One region of the Bradyrhizobium sp. 18BD genome, then DNA from elsewhere that is predicted to be linked to it. Evidence: predicted binding sites of a transcription regulator. Region 1 holds the regulator's gene; the other holds the start of a gene.
What was found. Region 1 encodes LexA, which represses DNA repair genes until DNA is damaged. Its sites were predicted from a motif close to TGTTCNNNNTGTGTTCNG; they were not measured.

Region 1 (6,638 bases):
GGTGGTCTCCTGCATCTCGGTCCAGGCCTTGTCGTTCATGTAGCGCGAATGGGGATCGAGCGAAGTCACCATGCCGGTGATCGCACCTTCGATCATCTTGGCATTGTCGGGCTTCTCGACGTAGCTCGCCTTCACGCGCTCGAAGACTTCTCCGAACAGGTTGAGCTGGGTATAGGCATCATCCGCGCCTGCCGCCGCCCTCGCCGCCCATAGTCCGCCTTGCGGGCCGGATACCAAAACGGTCAGACACACGCCTGTGAGCGCGCCCAGGGGGAACAGCAGGGATTTTCGCATGGATGATTTGGCCTTCTTGCTCGGGGCTCGGGAGCCGCCATGCAAATGGCGATCCAGCCGGTTGTTCACAATACCATTCAGGTTTCTTCAAGGCCGGGATGCCACGCCGGCCGGTACACCCGTAAAAATCTCTTCGTCCTGACCTAAACTTTTGGCAACGTTCGGAAACCGTCTCGCGCTGGGCGGGAATCGGCCGGTCCGTCCATGCCTCGCAGCTATGCGATTTTAGGATGGTTTTGGAGGGCCGGACGGGTTAGGCGATGAGACAAGGCTTCAAATTCTCGGGAGGACAACAATGAACGAAGCGCCCCGCATCCGGCCGGAACGGAACGTCGAACTCGGCGCCAGCAACGAGCTGTTCCAGAACCTGCACGAATTCATCCGGAAGGCGCGCGCCAACCTCAACCAGAATGCCTGGGACTACATCATCGGCGCCGCCGAGACCGAGACCACGATGCGCCGCAACCGCATGGCGCTGGACGAGATCGCGTTCCGGCCGCGCGTGTTGCGCGACGTGCGCACGGTCGACGGCTCCGTCGAGCAGTTCGGCCGCAAGATGCGGCTGCCGGTCGTGCTGGCCCCGGTCGGTGCGCTGGAGATTTTCGACCCGCACGGCGCAGCCAGCGTCGCGCGCGCGTGCGGCACCTTCGGTGCGGCGCACATGCTGAGCTCGGTGTCGGAGCCGGGCCTGGAGAAGACCGCCGAAGCCGCGCCCGATGCCTTGCGGCTCTACCAGCTCTACGTCCGCGGCGACGACGACTTCGTCGCCGATGTCGTCAGCCGGAGCGAGAAGAACGGCTACGCCGCCTTCTGCCTGACCGTCGACACCGCCCATTACAGCCGTCGCGAACGTGACATCGCCAAGCGTTATGTCCGCGAGAGCCGGCTGCGCGCCACCGGCGGCGATTACCAGAAGGGCCTGGAGTGGCGGACCGTGAAGATGGTCAAGGACAAGTTCAAGATCCCGCTGATCCTCAAGGGCATCGCCACCGCCGAGGATGCCCAGATCGCGGTCGATCACGGCGTCGAATGGATCTACGTCTCCAACCATGGCGGCCGCCAGCTCGATCACGGCCGCGGCGCCATGCATGTGCTCCCTGAAATCGTCGACGCCGTGAAGGGCCGGGCCAAGATCATGGTCGATGGCGGCTTCTGCCGCGGCACCGACATCGTCAAGGCGATCGCGGCGGGAGCCGACCTCGTCGGCATCGGCCGGCTGCAATGCTGGGCGCTGGCGGCGGCCGGCGAAGCCGGCGTGACGCGGATGCTGGAGCTGCTGGAGGACGAGGTGCTGCGCTGCCTCGGCCTGCTGGGGGCCACCTCCTTCGCCGGGGTCAACAAGTCCTGCCTGCATCCGGCCACCGCGACGAATGCGCCGAGCGTGTTCAGCGCGTTCCCGCTGTTCGATCACGAACCCTATCGATACTGAGTGAAAGGATACAGGTGACCCCGCTCTCTCCCGGCAGCGCGGATGCGCTTCTGTTCGATCTCGGGCGCGTCGTGCTCGATATCGATTTCTCCAAGGCAATCGCCTGCTGGGCGGGACATGCGGGGTGCGAGCCCGAAGCCGTCGTCGCGCGCTTTGTACGTGACAGCGAGGCCTACCGGCTGCATGAGGTCGGCAAGATCAGCGACGAGGATTATTTCCGGTCGCTGCGCGCATTGCTCGGCATCGAGATCTCCGATGCGCAGTTCCTGGAGGGATGGAACGCGATCTTCGCCGGCGAGATGCCTGACATCGCCGAGCTGTTGCCGCGCGCGGCCAAGCAAATGCCGCTCTACGCCTTCTCCAACACCAACCGGCCGCATGTCGACTATTTCTCGAAGGAATATGCCGGCCTGCTCGGCCATTTCCGCGAGCTGTACCTCTCGTCCAGCATAGGTCTGCGCAAGCCGGATGCGGAAGCCTTCGACCATGTCATCGCGGCGATGGGCGTGCCGGCAAACCGAATCGTGTTCTTCGATGACCTCGCCGAGAACATCGAGGGCGCCCGTGCCTGCGGTTTGACCGCGGTGCATGTGACCTCGCCCCAGGATGTCGGCAACGCGCTGAGGGCGCTGGGAATCTGACTGGCATTCCGCCATCGCGCCATCCGGTTCCCGGAACTCATTCCGCCGAAAATGAGGAACCAAATTACTTTGTGCATTTTTGTACGGAGTTCGGGGAACGAATGTCCCGTTCAGGACTCATGAGTCCGTTGGGAATTCTACATCGGACCTATCGTCGTGTTGGGCAAAACCTACCTCACCAAGCAGGCCTCCCTGCTGATGAAATTCGCCAGAACCACTTCGGATTCTGACCTCTCCGCAAAGTTGATCAGCAAGGCCGCCGACCTGAAAGCCCAGGCCGACCCGATGCCCGACAAGGATCAGGGGCCGATTGCGCCGGACGTCAGTCCGGGCAAACAGCCGGAGACCTGACCGATGCTGGCCGTGGCTCTCGTCTTTCTCGTCCTCGCCATGGCCACCCTCGTGCCGGTCTGTCTCGCCTTCCGGATCATGCCGCGGCGGACGTGATGCTGCCTCTCATCGCCAAGCGCATGACGCAGGATAAATCATCCCGCGCGGCCACCCGTTTTGCCTCTGTGCCTGCACTCGGCTAGAACTCTCGCCGCCGATTTGCCCGAACGGGCGCAGCTGGAGTTTTCACCGTGGCCCTGATGCCGGTTTCTGACGCGCTCGCCGCGGTGCTTGCCGGCGCAGAGCCGCTGCCCGAAGAATCGGTCGCTCTCGACCAAGCCTTTCACCGCGTGCTCGCCCGCGACGTCGCGGCGCAGCGGACCCAGCCGCCGCAGGCGATGTCGGCGATGGACGGCTATGCGGTACGCGCGGCGGACGCAGCGAAGGTCGATGCCCAGCTCACCGTGATCGGCGAGGTCGCGGCGGGCCGGCCATTCGCCGGAACGGTCGGTGCCGGCCAAGCCGTGCGGATCTTCACCGGCGGCGTCGTGCCTGACGGCGCCGACGCGGTCGTGATCCAGGAGGACACGGTCGCAGACGGCAAGCGCATCACGATCAAGGAAGCCGCGGTGACGGGACGGCACATCCGCCCCGCCGGCGTCGACTTCTCGGAAGGCGACGTGCTGCTGCGCAAGGGAGCCCGGCTCACCGAGCGCGACCTCGCCCTCGCCGCCGGGATGAACCACCCGCTTCTGCCCGTCCGTCGCCGCCCGAAGGTTGCGGTCCTCGCCACCGGCGATGAGCTGGTGATGCCGGGCACGACGCCCGGCCCCGGCCAGATCGTCTATTCCAACGGCTACGCCCTGCACGCGCTCGCCCGCAGCGAGGGCGCCGACACCATCGACCTCGGCGTCGCCGCCGACACGCTTGCCGCCACCACCGCCGGTATCCGCCGCGCCCGCGAGAGCGGCGCCGATATCCTCATCACCACCGGCGGTGCTTCGGTCGGCGACCACGACCTGGTGCAGCAGGCGCTGCGGGACGAAGGCATCTCGATGGCGTTCTGGAAGATCGCGATGCGGCCGGGCAAGCCGATGATGAACGGACAACTCGGGGCGATGCGCGTGATCGGCCTGCCCGGCAATCCCGTGTCATCCTACGTTTGCGGTTTCCTGTTTCTGGTGCCGCTGATTCGCGCGCTGGCAGGCCAGCAGGTGATTCATCATCGCCGCGAACGCGCCGTGCTCGGCCGCGCCGTCGGCGCCAATGACCAGCGCGAGGATTATCTGCGCGCGCGCCTCGATATGCGCGACGACGGCACGCTCGTTGCCAATCCGGTCAACCACCAGGACTCCTCGCTGCTTGCGAATCTCGCTGCGGCACAGGCACTTCTCGTGCGCGCACCATTCGCACCGAAGGCCGAGGCCGGTGCGCCTTGCGAGGTGCTGCGACTGCCCGTCTGACCGCTTCGTTCGCACGCGTTCCGCGAACTTTGTCGCGTTCACGGTAAATTAAGCAGTTGCGGAACATGTATCGAACATATAGTGTCCGTTCATGATTTGTTTCGAGCATGTAGCGGCTTATCGCTGAATTCAGCGTCTCGGAATCGAACGACATCAACCGGGGGATTTTGGTCGAGATGTTAACGCGCAAACAATACGAGCTCCTGCGGTTCATCAGCGAGCGGCTGAAGGAAAGCGGCGTGCCGCCCTCCTTCGATGAGATGAAGGACGCGCTCGACCTGCGCTCGAAGTCGGGCATCCATCGCCTGATCACCGCGCTCGAGGAGCGCGGCTTCATCCGCCGCCTGCCCAACCGCGCCCGCGCCATCGAGGTGATCAAGCTGCCCGAGCTGCAGGCCGCCGCCGGCAACCGCCGCGGCTTCACGCCCAGCGTCATCGAGGGCAATCTCGGCAAGGTGCGCACCACCTCAAGCCCGCCCGCCGACGAGGGCGAGCGTCCCGTCGCCGTGCCGGTGATGGGTCGGATCGCGGCCGGCACGCCGATCGAGGCGTTGCAGACCCGCAGCCACACCATCAGCGTTCCGCCCGACATGCTCGGCTCGGGCGAGCACTACGCGCTCGAAGTGCGCGGCGATTCCATGGTGGAAGCCGGCATCCTCGACGGCGACATGGCGCTGATCCAGCGCAACGAGAGCGCCGACACCGGCGACATCGTGGTGGCCCTGATCGACGACGAAGAGGCAACCCTGAAGCGCTTCCGCCGCCGGGGCGCCTCGATCGCGCTCGAGCCCGCCAACGCCGCCTATGAGGTCCGCATCCTGCCGCCCAACCGGGTCAAGATTCAGGGCAAGCTGATCGGGCTTTACCGGAAGTACTGAACACGTCCGCGCGGCGCCCTCTGGCGACCGCGCCTTAAACGATGGAGCGGATGATTGTCCGCTCCGGCTGGATAGTCTTTCTGGTTTTGCGCAGATTATCCCGCCACCTCTCCAGCGCTAGATCCTCGGCACGCCGCACGAAGCCCGCATCGCTTCGTAAGGCCTTTGACAGACCGAGGAGACAACCATGCGCAAGATCGTCTTGAGCACAATCATGATGGCGCTGATCGCAGAATCCGCGTCGCAAGCCATCGCCGCAGAGCCGCACCATGCCCGCAAGGCAACACCGGCAGCGGCGAGCGAACAATTCCGCAATGCACGCAACGCCGTCGCGCAGCCGTCACAACCGGTCTGGCCATACTCCGGCTGGTCGGCACCTGCAGGCCGCTGACGGATAAGGCCGCTAAATGCACGGGAGCGGACTTTGTTCCTCCAGTATTTGAAAAAGATATTGTGATGGCGGCCCGCGGATCCAAGCCGCAGATTTGCCCACAACCAAGCAGAACCTGATGGGCTTCCACTCTGATAGAGGCCTGCGCCTCCGAAACAGAGGCGCGGGTTGCTATCTTCGAATGAGGAGCAACACGATGTGTGACTACAGCCTGCACGCCGTCGCGACGCGTCCCGCAGAAGTCGGCGAGACGATCGTCACGACAACCTTCCGCGGCACCTCGACGCGCGGCTTCGCTTCCGAAGCGGACATGTCCGTCGCCGTATGTCTGCTGCCGGGAACGGAGCTCGCTTTCGCCGACAACGTCCGTTACGACAATCGCTGGATCTGGACACGCACGATCAATTCGCGCGTCGGCAAGTTCGGCAAGGTCGATCCGCACATTCCCGATCGTCATCACGACGCGATCGAATTTGCCGACGGCAAATACGTGTTGGTGACACAGCTCGTCGAAGGCCAGCGCGCAACCGTGCTGCAACTGCCCGTGACCCAGCCGCTCGGCGAGCGCGAGCAGACGCCGCAAATCGTTGCCGACAGGCCGACGATCACGCGTCTGCCGATCGGCTGATCGGAGCGATCCCCGGCTCGCAGGTCGGGGCCAGAATGGAAATCGCCATCGCCGGCCGTGGCCGGCGACGTGGTGATGCTTGTGTTCCCCTTGCGTCGCACGAAGTTTGCGCGGCCCTGCCTGAATTTTGAACGTCCGCTCCGCCGGTAAATGGCCGATGCTGCCAGTGACTTGAGGCGGCGGACACGTTCGATGAAAACCTTCATTCGCGTCGTTGAACTCTGGGTGCCTGATCGCACGCGCATGCGGCTGGAATTCGGAGGAGGCCTCTACGGCGAGGGGCTGTCCGCGTTCAAGGCCGTGAGCGAGGACTTGCGCTTCGGTCATGACGAGGGCCTTCCCGGCAAGGCCTGGGCCGCCGGTCATCCCGTCATCCTCACCAAATTCGCCAATTCCTATTTCAAGCGAACCGACCAGGCGCTCGCGGCAGGCCTCACCTGCGGCGTCGCGGTGCCGGTCTTTTCGGGCGAATTCCTGCAGGCCGTGATGGTGCTGTTCTGCGGCGACGACGCGGCGCATGTCGGTGCGATCGAGCTCTGGCACAACGATCCCGATACGTCCCACGAAATGGCACTCGTCGACGG
Region 2 (6,638 bases), on a different contig from region 1:
GTGGTCGGCGATCCACAGCAGGGTGTTGGCATCCGGCGGGAAATAGATGCGGACGATGTCGGCCTTCTTGTTGGCGACGAGATCGACGAAGCCCGGATCCTGATGGCTGAAGCCATTATGGTCCTGACGCCAGACATGCGAGGTCAGGAGATAATTGAGCGAGGCGATCGGACGCCGCCATGGCAGATGTCGCGTCACCTTCAGCCATTTGGCGTGCTGGTTGAACATGGAATCGACAATGTGGATGAAGGCCTCGTAGCAGGAGAAGAAGCCGTGCCGTCCGGTGAGCAGATAACCCTCCAGCCAGCCCTGGCAGAGATGCTCGCTCAAGACCTCCATCACGCGGCCGTCCTGCGCGAGATGCACGTCGTAGGCTTCGATCGGCTCCATCCAGGCCCGTTCGGTCGCCTCGAATACGGCGTCCAGCCGGTTTGAGGCGGTCTCGTCCGGGCCCATGATACGGAAGTTGCGCTCCCCGGCGTTGAGGCGGATGACGTCGCGCAGGAATTTGCCGAGCTCGCGTGTTGCCTCTCCCGTGACGCTGCCGGGCTGTGGCACGTCGAGTGCAAAGCTGCGGAAGTCCGGCAGCTTCAGCTCCTTCTTCAGCAGGCCGCCATTGGCATGCGGATTGGCGCCCATACGGCGGATGCCGTCGGGTGCGAGCGCCTGAAGCTCGGGAATGAGCGCGCCGCTCGTGTCGAACAGTTTTTCCGGCTCGTAGCTGCGCATCCAGTCTTCGAGGATCTTCAAGTGCGCCGGGTTCTCGCGGCAGCTCGCAACGGGAACCTGATGCGCGCGCCAGAAGCCTTCGACCTTCTTGCCGTCGACCTCCTTCGGGCCGGTCCAGCCCTTCGGGCTGCGCAGCACGATCATCGGCCAGCGCGGCCGCTCGACGCTCTTCTTGCCGTCCCGGGCGTGCTGCTGGATCGAGCGGATGCTGGCGAACGCGACATCGAACGCATCGGCCATGGCCTGGTGCATCAATTTGGGATCGTCGCCTTCCACAAACAGCGGCTCGTGGCCGAACCCACGGAAGAGATCGCGGATCTCGCTGTCGGGCATTCGCCCGAGCACGGTCGGGTTGGCGATCTTGTAGCCGTTGAGATGCAGGATCGGCAGAACCGCGCCGTCATGGGCGGGATTGATGAACTTGTTGGAGTGCCAGGACGCTGCCAGCGGGCCGGTCTCGGCCTCGCCGTCGCCGACGACGCAGGCAACGATCAGATCGGGATTGTCGAACGCTGCGCCATAGGCGTGCACCAGCGCGTAGCCGAGCTCGCCGCCCTCGTGGATCGAGCCCGGCGTTTCCGGCGCCGCATGGCTCGGAATGCCGCCGGGAAAGGAGAACTGTCTGAAAAGCTTTCGCAATCCGTCCGCATCGCGCGCGATGTCCGGATAGATCTCGCTGTAGCTGCCTTCCAGATAGGTGTTGGCGACCATGCCGGGGCCGCCATGGCCGGGACCGCAGACATAGAGCACACTGACGTCCAGCGCGCGGATGACGCGGTTGAGGTGGGCATAAATGAAGTTCAGGCCGGGCGTCGTGCCCCAATGACCGAGCAAGCGCGGCTTGATGTGCTCCGGCCGCAACGGCTCGCGCAGCAGCGGATTGTCCAGGAGATAAATCTGCCCGACGGAGAGATAGTTCGCGGCGCGCCAGTAGCGATCGAGGAGATCGAGGTCGTTGCTCGCCGCGCGCGATTGTTGTTGATTTGTCATGTTCCTGCCGACCTTCACCCGGGATCGTCATCAACCGAGTTCCGGCGAGATCGATCCCAAGATTGATACTTGCCCGCATCAAACGGGATCAGGCTCACGCAGTGTTGCGTGAGGTCAAAAGTCAGCGCGCGAAGTTTGGGCAGCTCTACTGTGCATGGGGTTGTTTTCACGTTTTTTGTTTGCGTTCTTGATTTGTTCCTTTTGCGTGCTATCTTGGCTGCATGAGTCCAGCAGCATCCTCTCATGCTCTCAAGCACCCGCCGGTCAAGGCGCCCTCCGAGCCGGCGGGTGCGGACTCTGACTTTCCCGAGCTTGGCGTCGCCATCGACCGCGCCCGCAGGCGCGGCCGGGGCGCGCAGTCCAACGCCAGCGGCCGCTATGAGGCCGAGGCGCGCGTCGCCTTCGACGATGGCTGGCAGAGCCTGGAAGAGCTGCCGCCGTTCAAGACGACGGTCGCGGTCGACACCTCGCGCAAGGTGATCACACGCAACGATTCCCCCGACATCGGCTTCGACCGCTCGATCAATCCCTATCGCGGCTGCGAGCACGGTTGCGTCTACTGCTTCGCGCGGCCGACCCATGCCTATCTCGGTCTGTCGCCGGGGCTCGATTTCGAGTCGAAGCTGTTCGTGAAGCCCGAGGCGCCTGCGCTGCTCGAGAAGGAGCTCGCGGCCGCCGGCTACGAGCCGCGGATGATCGCGATCGGCACCAACACCGATCCCTATCAGCCGATCGAGCGCGAGCGCAAAATCATGCGCGGCATTCTGGAGGTGCTGGAGCGTACCGGCCATCCCGTCGGCATCGTCACCAAGTCGGCGCTGGTGGTGCGCGACATCGACATTCTCGCGCGCATGGCCAAGCGGAACCTTGCCAAGGTCGCGATCTCCGTGACCTCGCTCGACTCAAAACTCGCGCGCACCATGGAGCCGCGGGCCTCGACACCGCCGAAGCGGCTCGAGGCGTTGAAGCAGCTCTCGGAGGCCGGTATTCCGACCACCGTGATGGTCGCGCCCGTCATTCCGGCGCTGAACGATTCCGAGATCGAGCGCATTCTGGATGCCGCCGCCCATGCCGGCGTCAAGGAAGCCTCCTACGTGCTGCTGCGGCTGCCGCTGGAGGTGCGCGATCTCTTCCGCGAGTGGCTGATGGCGAACTATCCGGACCGCTATCGCCACGTCTTCACGCTGATCCGCGACATGCGCGGCGGCCGCGACTACGACGCCAAATGGGGCGAGCGCATGAAGGGCACGGGCCCGATGGCCTGGACCATCGGCCGCCGCTTCGAGATCGCCTGCGACAGGCTCGGCCTCAACAAACGGCGCTCGAAGCTGACCACGGATCACTTTGCGCGGCCGAAGCAGAACGGCGAGCAGCTAAGCCTGTTCTGAGAGACGAAGTGGAAGAGGCGTCACATGAGTAAGGAATTGCCGGCTCCGGTGCCAGAGCTTATGCCAAGGCTCACCGTTATCACGCTCGGCGTCAGCGACATCCGGGCCAGCATCGCCTTTTACGACGCGCTCGGCTTCTCGCGCCGGCTGAAGGCGACCGGGGAGGCGGTTGCGTTTTATGACACCGGCGGTCCGGTGCTCGCACTGTATCCCTGGGATCTGCTCGCAGCCGACGCCAAGTTGCCCGACGATCCCCGGCCATCGGCCTTCCGCGGCATCACGCTCGCCTGGAACTGCCGGACCCGCGAGGAGGTCGATGCGGTGCTGGCCTTCGTGCTCGGCAAGGGCGCGAAGTTGCTGAAGGCCGCGCACGAGACCGATTACGGCGGCTATTCCGGCTATTTCGCCGATCCCGACGGCCATCCCTGGGAGGTCGTGGTCGCGCCCGGTATCGAGGTCGGCGACGACCGGCGGGTGCACCTGGCGGAATAGGGCGGCCTGAATAACGGGAATTGTCAGGGGTTCCCGGTTGCGCGAGTGAGGCTGCTTGCGCACGATCCCGGCCATGATTCGAGACAAGTCCGCCCCAAAGCCTACCGAGGATGCGAAGGCTGCCGAGAAGAAGGCTGCGCCTGCCAAGGCCGCGGTCGGCAAGAAAGCCATCATCGCGGTTACATCGCCAAGTTTCCGCCGCGAGCGCGCGCTGATCAAGCGCGGCGTCTGGCCGGTTGCGGGCTGTGACGAGGCCGGCCGAGGACCGCTGGCCGGTCCCGTGGTCGCGGCCGCAGTGATTCTCGATCCCGACCGCATCCCGCGCGGCATCGACGATTCCAAGCGGCTGACCGCCGAGGAGCGCGAAAAGCTGTTCGACAGGATCTGCGCCACCGCACAGGTCTCGGTTGCCGTCGCATCCACGGCGCGAATCGACCGCGACAACATCCTGCGGGCCTCGCTCTGGGCGCTGAAGCGCGCGGTGGTGGCGCTGCCCGAGGCGCCCCGCCACGTCTTCGTCGACGGCCGCGACCGGCTCGACACGGCGTGCGACTGCGAGGCGGTGATCGGCGGCGACGGTATCGTGCTGTCGATTGCGGCTGCCTCCATCGTCGCCAAGGTGACGCGCGACCGCCTGATGTGCGCGCTGGCGCAGGACTGCCCCGGCTACGGCTTCGAGCAGCACAAGGGCTACGCCGTCCCCGAGCATCTCGCCGCGCTCGACCGCCTCGGCCCCACGATCCATCACCGCAGCTTCTTCGCCCCCGTTGCGGCTGCGCGCGCCAAGCACATGCCCTGGACAGTCGAGCCGGTGCAGGATCTGTTCGAAGTTGCCGAGGTCGAGGTGCAGGTGGACGCGGCCGTCGAAATCGATGCTTCAGCAGGCCTCTAGCGTAGACGGTCGTTGCCACGACGCGCAGCGCCCTTTATCAAAACAGTCTTGAGCGAATAGGGCCGGCTGGACGGGTTGGCTGCATCTTTCGGGCGTTGCATGCGGTTTACCTCCCTGGTCATCGAGCTCATTCGCGCCCGGCCGCGGCTGATCGTGTGGATCGTCGTGCTGCTGCAGGCGGCGATGTGGCTGTTCGTGGCGCTGGTGTTCTACCGCAGCCCGCCCGGCACGCTGGCGACCCTGCTGGCCTTCGGCCGGGAATACCAGGTCGGGACTGATCTCGGCCCGCCCTTGCCGATCTGGCTCGCCGACATCGCCTACCGCGCCGCCGGCGGCCATATGTTCGGCGTCTATGTGCTCGCCCAGCTCTGCGAGATCGCGACCTTCATCGCGCTCTACCATCTCTCCCGCGCCGTGGTCGGCTCGCAGCAGGCGGTGCTCGCCGTGCTCCTGACCATGACGGTGCTGGCGTTCTCTTCGCCCGCGCTCGACTTCGGCCCGCTGGTGCTGGCGCGCCCGCTCTGGGCGCTGCTGCTGCTGCACTCCTGGCAGATCATCGGCCAGCGCCGCGGCAATGCCTGGTTCGCCTGGTCGATCGAGGCGGGTCTCTTGCTGCTCACCACGCCGGCGGCGATCTTCCTGCTGCTCCTGCTCGTCATCTTCGCGGTCTCCACCGCCGGCGGCCGCCGCACGCTGCTCGCGCTCGATCCGCTGTTCGCGCTGATCGTCGTCGCAGTGCTGGCGATGCCCTATGCGGTCTGGCTGATGCGCGCCGAGACGCTGGTGCTGCCGACCTTGCCGCAGGTCGAGGAGCTGAACGCCCGCGCCATCCATGCGGCCTGGCTGCTCGGCGGGCTCGTGCTCGGCGCAGCCGCGATTCCCGCGCTGACCTTCCTCAACACCGGGGTGTTCGTCGCCAAGGGCGAGGAGGCGCCGATCATCTACCGCCCGCCGGTCGAGCCGCTGGCGCGCAACTTCGTCTATTTCTTTGCGCTGGCGCCGGCGCTCGGTGCGGTGCTGATCGCGGGCGTGCTCGGGCTCGATGCCGTCGTTGGCGGTGCCGGTGTCGTGCTGGTGTTGTCCGGACTTGCCGTGGTGGTGACGGCCGGCGACCTCATCGCGATGCGCCGCGCGCGCATGCTGCGGACGGTGTGGGCGGCGGCCGTGGTGGCACCAGCCGCCGGTGTCGTGCTTGCCGTGCTGTTCCTGCCCTGGACCGGCGCCAACGAGATCGCGACCTCGATGCCGGCGCGTGCGATCTCGGATTTCTTCGACGAGAGCTTTGCCCGCCGCACCAATCATCGCCTGCGCGCGGTCGCCGGCGAGACCCAGCTTGCGAGCCTGATCACGCTGCATTCCGGCCGGCCGCATCTCTTCATCGATGCCCAGCCCGCGCGCACCCCATGGATGAGCCAGGCCAGGTTCAGCGAGACTGGCGGCGTCGTGGTCTGGCGCGCGTCCGATACCGCCGGCACGCCGCCGCCGGAAATCCTCGCGCGCTTCCCCGGCATCGTGCCCGAAGTGCCGCGCGCCTTCGAATGGCTGGTGACGGGACGTCAGCAACTCCTGCGCATCGGCTGGGCCATCGTGCGGCCGAAGGGGAGTTGAGCCGCGTGCACGCTCTCTCCGTCGTCATTGCGAGCCAACGGGTCCGCGCGAAGCGCGGCCCGATGACAGGCTCCGCGAAGCAATCCAGAATCCGTCCGCGGAAACAGTTCTGGATTGCTTCGTCACTTCGCTCCTCGCAATGACGGGGAGGGAGCGTCCAGCGCCTCACGCGCCCGCCAGCACCTTCGCGATCGCGCGCAGATCCTGCCAGGCCAGGCGCTTGTACGACGGCGAGCGCAACAGGTAGGCCGGATGGAACGTCGGCAGCGCGCGGATGGTGCGCTGGCCGGTCTCGTACTCGAACCAGCGGCCGCGCGTGCGCATGATGCCTTCGCGGGTCGAGAGCAGCGTCTGCGTCGAGGGATTGCCGAGCGTCACCAGCACGTCGGGATTCACCAGCTCAATCTGGCGCTGGATGAAGGGCAGGCAGATCTGCGTTTCCTGCGGCGTCGGCGTGCGGTTGCCGGGCGGGCGCCACGGAATGACGTTGGCGATGTAAGCCGTGGTGCGGTTGAGCCCGATCGCGCCGATCATGAGGT

Region 2: RAD16_RS19570 (PA0069 family radical SAM protein) is a predicted target of LexA. The motif match lies at 1,902-1,919, and genes of this name have one in related genera.

The regions. Positions count from the first base shown of each region.
Region 1 is NZ_JAVAYL010000030.1:35,812-42,449, reverse strand. It holds gene RAD16_RS37175 (S41 family peptidase) at 1-294, opposite strand, end outside; gene RAD16_RS37170 (alpha-hydroxy acid oxidase) at 590-1,723, shown strand; gene RAD16_RS37165 (HAD family hydrolase) at 1,732-2,364, shown strand; gene RAD16_RS37160 (hypothetical protein) at 2,521-2,715, shown strand; gene RAD16_RS37155 (molybdopterin molybdotransferase MoeA) at 2,946-4,157, shown strand; gene lexA (transcriptional repressor LexA) at 4,334-5,035, shown strand; gene RAD16_RS37145 (hypothetical protein) at 5,223-5,426, shown strand; gene RAD16_RS37140 (hypothetical protein) at 5,623-6,054, shown strand; gene RAD16_RS37135 (GAF domain-containing protein) at 6,247-6,638, shown strand, end outside.
Region 2 is NZ_JAVAYL010000010.1:127,873-134,510, reverse strand. It holds gene RAD16_RS19575 (phosphoketolase family protein) at 1-1,719, opposite strand, end outside; gene RAD16_RS19570 (PA0069 family radical SAM protein) at 1,941-3,107, shown strand; gene RAD16_RS19565 (VOC family protein) at 3,132-3,599, shown strand; gene RAD16_RS19560 (ribonuclease HII) at 3,673-4,491, shown strand; gene RAD16_RS19555 (glycosyltransferase family 39 protein) at 4,591-6,099, shown strand; gene RAD16_RS19550 (uracil-DNA glycosylase) at 6,265-6,638, opposite strand, start outside.